DNA from 2 places in the Streptomyces sp. NPDC087420 genome. Region 1 is predicted to be linked to the other one. Evidence: predicted binding sites of a transcription regulator. Region 1 holds the regulator's gene; the other holds the start of a gene.
What was found. Region 1 encodes HrcA, which represses chaperone genes, less so after heat shock. Its sites were predicted from a motif close to TTNGCACTCNGNNNNNCNGAGTGCNAA; they were not measured.
Positions count from the first base shown of each region.

Region 2: the regulator HrcA is predicted to act here: its motif matches at 1,612-1,638, upstream of groES (co-chaperone GroES).

Region 1 is NZ_JBIUXU010000003.1:434,620-438,787, forward strand. Features, by position in the region: gene ACIO1C_RS08045 (DUF3097 domain-containing protein) at 1-198, opposite strand, end outside; gene ACIO1C_RS08050 (MBL fold metallo-hydrolase) at 229-990, opposite strand; gene hrcA (heat-inducible transcriptional repressor HrcA) at 1,183-2,199, shown strand; gene dnaJ (molecular chaperone DnaJ) at 2,200-3,339, shown strand; gene ACIO1C_RS08065 (nitronate monooxygenase) at 3,488-4,168, shown strand, end outside.
Region 2 is NZ_JBIUXU010000008.1:281,829-285,996, forward strand. Features, by position in the region: gene ACIO1C_RS18755 (hypothetical protein) at 1-14, shown strand, start outside; gene ACIO1C_RS18760 (hypothetical protein) at 86-451, shown strand; gene ACIO1C_RS18765 (polysaccharide deacetylase family protein) at 503-1,459, shown strand; gene groES (co-chaperone GroES) at 1,784-2,092, shown strand; gene groL (chaperonin GroEL) at 2,191-3,813, shown strand; gene ACIO1C_RS18780 (hydroxyacid dehydrogenase) at 3,886-4,168, opposite strand, start outside.

The DNA of each region.
Region 1 (4,168 bases):
CAGCGGGAAGACGCGCTGCTTGCCGAAGCGGTCCTCCAGGGTCACCGTCGGCCCCTCCGCCGTCCTCTCGCAGCGGATCACCGCGCCGCAGAACCCGGTCGCGGCCTCCTCGACCACCAGATCCGGTTCGGCGGGCACCTCCGGCGCCGGGGTCGGCTTCTTCCACGGAGGGGTCAGGTCGGGGCTGTAGCTGCGCATGGCCAAGACGATAAACGGACGGGAGGCCCGCTACAGCGACACGCCGAAACGTACCGCCAGCGCGTCCCGCTGGGCCCGTACGAACGCCGCGTCCACCACCGCCCCGTGCCCCGGTACGTACACCGCGTCCTCCCCGCCCAGCGCCAGCAGCCGGTCCAGGGAGGCCGGCCACCGCGCCGGGATCGCGTCAGGACCCGCCTGCGGCTCCCCCGACTCCTCCACCAGGTCGCCGCAGAAGACCACCGGCGCGGAGCCGTCCCCCGCCGGGACCAGCAGGGCCAGGTCGTGGGCCGTGTGGCCGGGCCCCACGTTCGCCAGCAGCACCCGCGGGCCGCCGAGGTCCAGGGTCAGCTCGCCCGACACCGCGTGTCCCGGCAGGACGAGCGCGTCGCGCGCCCCGGCCGCCTCCGCCGCGTCCACACCCTCGCGCACGGCGTCCTCGTACAGCGCGCCGCCGCCCCGGGCCAGCAGTTCCGCGAGGCCCACCGCCCCGTACACCTCCGCCTCCGTGGACGTCTCCGTGGACGCCTCCGTGAACGCCGCCGTCCCCAGCACGTGGTCGAAGTGCGGATGGCTCAGCGCGACGTGCGTGACGGGCCGCCCGGGGCCCAGCAGGGCGGCCACGTCCGCCCGCAGCGCCGCGCCCTCCCGGGGCGTCGAGCCCGTGTCGTACAGCAGGACGCCGGTCTCACCGGCCACGAGTCCGGCGGTCGCGTCCCACCCGGGCAGCCGGCACCGGCCCGCCCGCGCGGACAGCCGCTCCCACCCGTGCTCTTCCCAACGGATGTCCATACGACGACGCTAGCGGCAGGACCGCCCCCGATTCGCCGGTCGGCCTCATGACGCGCGGTCTCGCGCGGTAGCGTGGTCGGTCACCCTTGCTAGGGGCGTACCCCACAGCCGTACACTGTCGGGGGGATGCTGGCACTCCCTCCGGGTGAGTGCCAAGCCGGATCCGACGGACGACAGCGGGAGGTGTGCGCGATGCTCAGTGAACGCAGACTCGAAGTGCTCCGCGCGATCGTCCAGGACTACGTCGGCACCGAGGAGCCGGTCGGCTCCAAGGCGCTCACCGAGCGGCACAAGCTCGGCGTGTCGCCGGCGACGGTCCGCAACGACATGGCGGTGCTGGAGGACGAGGGCTTCATCGCCCAGCCGCACACCAGCGCCGGCCGTATCCCGACCGACAAGGGCTACCGGCTCTTCGTGGACCGGCTGGCCGGGGTCAAGCCCCTGTCGTCGCCGGAGCGCCGGGCCATCCAGAACTTCCTGGACAGCGCGGTCGACCTCGACGACGTCGTGGGCCGTACGGTACGGCTGCTCGCGCAGCTGACCCGGCAGGTCGCGGTGGTGCAATACCCCTCGCTGACCCGCTCGACGGTGCGGCACGTGGAGCTGCTCGGCCTGGCGCCCGCCCGGCTGATGCTCGTGTTGATCACGGACACCGGCCGGGTCGAACAACGCATGATCGACTGCCCCGCGCCCTTCGGGGAGACCGCCCTCGCGGATCTGCGGGCCCGGCTCAACAGCCGGGTCGTCGGACGCCGTTTCTCGGACGTCCCGCAGCTCGTGCAGGATCTTCCCGACTCGTTCGAGCAGGAGGACCGCGGGGTCGTCACGACGGTGCTCGCGACCCTGCTCGAAACGCTGGTCGAGGAGACCGAGGAGCGGCTGGTGATCGGCGGTACGGCCAATCTCACCCGCTTCGGGCACGATTTCCCGCTCACCATCCGGCCGGTGCTGGAGGCGCTGGAGGAGCAGGTCGTGCTCCTCAAGCTGCTGGGTGAGGCGGAGCACCCGGGCATGACCGTACGTATCGGGCACGAGAACGCCCATGAGGGCCTCAACTCCACGTCCGTCGTCGCGGTCGGCTACGGTTCGGGCGACGAGGCAGTCGCCAAACTCGGCGTGGTCGGACCGACCCGCATGGACTACCCCGGAACGATGGGAGCGGTACGCGCAGTGGCACGTTACGTCGGACAGATCCTGGCGGAGTCGTAAGTGGCCACGGACTACTACGCCGTTCTCGGCGTGCGCCGCGACGCGTCTCAGGACGAGATCAAGAAGGCATTCCGCAGGCTCGCCCGCGAGCTGCACCCGGATGTCAATCCCGATCCCAAGACGCAGGAGCGCTTCAAGGAGATCAACGCCGCGTACGAGGTGCTGTCGGACCCGCAGAAGAAGCAGGTCTACGACCTCGGCGGGGACCCGCTGTCGGCGAGCGGCGGCGCCGGTGGCGCGGGCGGTTTCGGAGCCGGCGGCTTCGGCAACTTCTCGGACATCATGGACGCGTTCTTCGGTACGTCGCAGCAGCGCGGGCCGCGCTCGCGGACGCGGCGCGGCCAGGACGCGATGATCCGGCTGGAGATCGACCTCAACGAGTCGGCCTTCGGCACCACCAAGGACATCCAGGTCGACACGGCCGTGGTCTGCACGACCTGCTCGGGCGAGGGGGCGGCGCCGGGCACCTCGGCGCAGACCTGCGACATGTGCCGCGGTCGCGGCGAGGTCTCGCAGGTCACGCGGTCCTTCCTGGGCCAGGTCATGACCTCGCGGCCCTGCCCGCAGTGCCAGGGCTTCGGTACGGTCGTGCCGACGCCGTGCCCCGAGTGCGCCGGTGACGGGCGGATCCGTTCGCGCCGCACGCTCACGGTCAAGATCCCGGCGGGTGTCGACAACGGCACGAGGATCCAGCTCGCGGGCGAAGGCGAGGTCGGCCCCGGCGGCGGCCCCGCCGGTGACCTGTACGTGGAGATCCACGAGCTGCCGCACGCGACGTTCCAGCGGCGCGGCGACGACCTGCACTGCACGGTGACCGTCCCCATGACGGCGGCGTCCCTGGGCACCAAGTGCCCGCTGGAGACGCTGGACGGCCTGGAGGACATCGACGTACGTCCCGGCACGCAGTCGGGGCAGTCGATCCCGCTGCACGGGCGGGGCATCACCCACCTGCGCGGCGGCGGGCGCGGCGACCTCATCGTGCACGTCGAGGTCACGACCCCGTCGAAGCTGGACGCGGAGCAGGAACGCCTGCTGCGGGAGCTGGCGGTGCTGCGCGGCGAGGAACGGCCCCTGGGCCAGTTCCAGCCGGGCCAGCAGGGCCTGTTCTCCAGATTGAAGGACGCTTTCAACGGGCGTTGACAGACGTCCTTGATCAGCGTTGACCGTTGTCCTTGATCGCCGGGCGGGGCTGAAATCAAGCCCGTCCGGCGATCGAGGACACACTGCGGCCGCAGGCCGCGCACACCCGGATCCCCCGAGCGGCCAGCGACATGGCACCATGCTTCGCATGTCCTCCGCACTGACCGATCTCTGCCGGTATCCCATCGTGCAGGCCCCCATGGCGGGCGGTGCCTCCTGCCCGCAGCTCGCCGCGGCCGTCTCCGACGCCGGCGGGCTCGGGTTCCTCGCCGCCGGGTACAAATCGGTCGATGTCATGTACGAGGAGATCAAGCACCTGCGCGGTCTCTCCTCGCGCCCCTTCGGCGTCAACCTCTTCATGCCCCAGCCGCAGTACGCGGACAGCGCCGCCGTCGAGGTCTACCGCAACCAGCTCGCCGGTGAGGCCACCTGGTACGAGACCCCGCTCGGCGACCCGGAGAGCGGCCGGGACGACGGGTACGAGGCGAAGCTGGCGATCCTGCTGGACGACCCGGTCCCGGTCGTCTCGTTCACCTTCGGCTGCCCCACCCGTACGACCCTCGACGCCTTCGCGAAGGTCGGCACGCTCACCGTCGTCACCGTCACCACCCCCGAAGAGGCCCAGACCGCCCAGTGGTCCGGCGCCGACGCGGTCTGCGTCCAGGGCATCGAGGCCGGCGGCCACCAGGGCACCCACCGCGACGACCCGGAGAACGACGGCGTGGGCCTCGGGCTGCTCGCGCTGCTCGCGCTGGTCAAGGAGACCGTCGACCTCCCCATCATCGCGACCGGCGGCATCATGCGCGGCGGCCAGATCGCCGGGGTGCTG
Region 2 (4,168 bases), on a different contig from region 1:
GAGCCCACCGCTGAGGTGCTTCCTACAGCCCGAGACCTATCCTGGAGAGGGAACGCATGCGCCATTCAGGGTTAAGGGGCGGCGGATGGAATGGATTTGGTGGCTTTTCGTCTTCTTCATCGTGGGCGGCTTCGGATGGGTGGCCGACACGGGCCGCACGGCGTTGCACACGCGTCACGAGCGAATAATGGAACGCCTCAAGCTGGCCGAGGACGAACGGAAGGCGCTTGAGGCGGCCCACAAGCCACCCGTGCCCGTCTGCGGGTGCTCCCACCACCTGGCGAAGCACGACAAGCGGGGAAAGTGCCACGAGGACGTCGAGGTCGCGACGGAGTGGGACGAGGACAAGAAGCCGCTGAAGTATGAGCGCAGGCAGTGCAACTGCCAGCAGTACATCGGGCCGCAGCCGCTCTCGAAGATCTACGCCGACGAGTTGACGGACCTGGAGTAGTCCGGCGAGTCGTACGGGCCGGGATGTGTGGCGCTGACAGGATGCAGCGCCATGCAGCTTTTAAGACAAAAGCGAGAATGTGGACACGCGCGTGTCCTGGTGGCCGCCCTGCTCGTCGCCGCGCTCGGTTCCGGCTGCACCGGAGAGCCGAACGGTGGCCGTGCCTACGCGCCTCAGGGGCACCCGGCGCCGCAGGCTCCGAAAGCCGGCCAGGTGCAGAAGGCCCCCGGCGCCCCCCGGCGCGGCCCCGCCGGCGCCCTCGCCGCCTACGCCGAGAGGCTCCGCCGCGCCCAGGCCGTCCGTATCGCCGCCGCCAAGCGGTGGAAGCTCGCCGGGACCCCCCTGACCGCGCCCCCGCCCCCCGCCGTCAAGCCCGTGATCAAGACCCGCAAGGGCTTCGAGGTCTCCGGCGGTGCCACGCTCCCGCCCGTCTTCACCACCGTGCCGGTCAAGGACAAGATCGTGTTCCTGACCATCGACGACGGCGCGGAGAAGGACCCCGAGTTCCTCCGCATGATGGCCGAGCTGAAGATCCCGTACAGCGCCTTCCTCAGCGACTACGTGATCAACGACGACTACAACTATTTCCGGCTGATGCAGGGCAGGGGGGTCGCGCTGCACAACCACACCCTCAACCACCCGTACCTGCCCGGCCTGTCCTACGACCGGCAGAAGCGCGAGATCTGCGGCCAGCAGGACAAGATCCAGAAGCGGTACGGGAAGCGGCCCCGCCTCTTCCGTCCGCCGTACGGCAACTACAACGGCGACACCCTGCGCGTCGCCAAGTCGTGCGGTATCACCGCCGTACCGCTGTGGGCGGCCGAGGCGTTCCCCGACCACATGGAGTGGCGCGAGTGGGACCGGGACCTGCACCCCGGCGACATCGTCCTCACCCACTTCCGGGGGCGTGAGGACTGGAAGGGTTTCATGCCCGACATGATCCGGCGTGTGATGAAGACCATCACGGACAAGGGGTACGCCGTGGCCAGGCTGGAGGACTACGTCTGAGGACCACGCCCGAGGACCACGCCTGAGGACCACGCCTTAAGGGCTGCGTCCGACGGGCCCCCGGCCGCGCGCCCGGCGCTCGCACGCCCGTACGAGACAGCTCCTCGTACGGGCGTTTTCGCGTGCCGGCCGCCCCGCCACGCGCAAGCTCATTGGCACTCCGCTTGACCGAGTGCTAATCGCGGTCATAGTCTCGGGTCTGGCACTCCCCACTGGAGAGTGCCAAAGCGCGACTGGCAGATCCGGCACCCGCGACGACGGATCCACCTGGTCGCCACCCAAGACAGTTCACCCCGTGAGATCTCCGAAGGGGGAGGTCGGATCGTGACGACCGCCAGCACCAAGGTTGCCATCAAGCCGCTCGAGGACCGCATTGTGGTCCAGCCGCTCGACGCCGAGCAGACCACGGCCTCTGGCCTGGTCATCCCGGACACCGCCAAGGAGAAGCCCCAGGAGGGCGTCGTCCTGGCCGTGGGCCCGGGCCGTTTCGAGAACGGCGAGCGGCTCCCGCTCGACGTTTCCGTCGGCGATGTCGTTCTGTACAGCAAGTACGGCGGCACCGAAGTGAAGTACAGCGGCGAGGAATACCTCGTCCTCTCGGCTCGCGACGTACTCGCGATCATCGAGAAGTAATTCACCGAAAGTTTTGCTTTTGAGCTGCGCCCTCGGCCACCCTGCGATTGCCGGGCGGACGGGGGCGCAGTTCGTTCGAGAGGACTAGAGAAGCTCCCATGGCGAAGATCCTGAAGTTCGACGAGGACGCCCGTCGCGCCCTCGAGCGCGGCGTCAACAAGCTGGCCGACACGGTGAAGGTGACGATCGGCCCCAAGGGCCGCAACGTCGTCATCGACAAGAAGTTCGGCGCCCCGACCATCACCAACGACGGCGTCACGATCGCCCGCGAGGTCGAGCTCGACGACCCGTACGAGAACCTCGGTGCCCAGCTGGTGAAGGAGGTGGCGACCAAGACCAACGACATCGCGGGTGACGGCACCACCACCGCCACCGTCCTGGCCCAGGCGCTGGTCCGCGAGGGCCTGCGCAACGTCGCCGCCGGCGCGTCGCCCGCTTCCCTGAAGAAGGGCATCGACGCCGCGGTCAAGGCCGTGTCCGAGGAACTCCTCGCGACCGCCCGCCCCATCGAGGACAAGTCCGACATCGCCGCCGTGGCCGCGCTCTCCGCGCAGGACCAGCAGGTCGGTGACCTCATCGCCGAGGCGATGGACAAGGTCGGCAAGGACGGTGTCATCACCGTCGAGGAGTCCAACACCTTCGGCCTGGAGCTCGACTTCACCGAGGGCATGGCCTTCGACAAGGGCTACCTGTCCCCGTACATGGTGACCGACCAGGAGCGTATGGAGGCCGTCCTCGACGACCCGTACATCCTGATCAACCAGGGCAAGATCGCCTCCATCCAGGACATGCTCCCCCTGCTGGAGAAGGTCATCGCCGCGGGTGGCTCCAAGCCGCTGCTGATCATCGCCGAGGACGTCGAGGGCGAGGCGCTCTCCACGCTCGTCGTCAACAAGATCCGCGGCACCTTCAACGCGGTCGCGGTGAAGGCTCCCGGCTTCGGTGACCGCCGCAAGGCCATGCTCGGCGACATCGCCACCCTCACGGGCGCGACCGTCATCGCCGAGGAGGTCGGCCTCAAGCTCGACCAGGCCGGTCTGGACGTGCTGGGCTCCGCCCGCCGCGTCACCATCACCAAGGACGACACCACGATCGTCGACGGTGGCGGCGACCACAGCGAGGTTGTCGGCCGCATCAACCAGATCAAGGCCGAGATCGAGTCCACGGACTCCGACTGGGACCGCGAGAAGCTCCAGGAGCGCCTCGCGAAGCTGGCCGGCGGCGTGTGCGTGATCAAGGTCGGCGCCGCCACCGAGGTGGAGCTCAAGGAGAAGAAGCACCGTCTGGAGGACGCCATCTCCGCGACCCGCGCCGCGGTCGAGGAGGGCATCGTCTCCGGTGGTGGCTCCGCCCTGGTGCACGCCGCCAAGGTCCTTGAGGGCAACCTCGGCAAGACGGGCGACGAGGCCACCGGTGTCGCGGTCGTCCGCCGCGCCGTGGTCGAGCCGCTGCGCTGGATCGCCGAGAACGCCGGCCTTGAGGGCTACGTCATCACCGCGAAGGTCGCCGACCTCGACAAGGGCCACGGCTTCAACGCCGCGACCGGCGAGTACGTCGACCTGGTGAAGGCCGGCGTCATCGACCCGGTCAAGGTCACGCGTTCCGCGCTGGAGAACGCCGCGTCCATCGCCTCCCTGCTGCTCACGACCGAGACCCTGGTCGTCGAGAAGCCGGCCGAGGAAGAGTCCGAGGCCGGTCACGGCCACGGTCACAGCCACTGAGGTCGTGTGCGACAGCCGAAGGCCCGGCACCCCGGAAGGGGCGCCGGGCCTTCGCGCGTCTTCTTGGAGCCGTTACGCCGAGAGGTGCAGCGTTGTCGGGTGTACGGGGTCGGCGAACGGCACGCCCTTCGTCCAGCGCTCCACCTCGTCCAGCGCCTGGTCCGCCATCCGGTGGATCTCACCGCCGAGGGACCCCGCGACATGCGGGGTGAGCAGGACGTTCGGCAGGTCGTACAGCGGCGAGTCGACGGGCGGCAGTTCGGGCTCCGTCACGTCCAGTACGGCGTGGAGGCGCCCCGCCACCAGCTCCGGCAGCAGCGCGTCCTCGTCGACGAGCGACCCGCGTGAGGTGTTG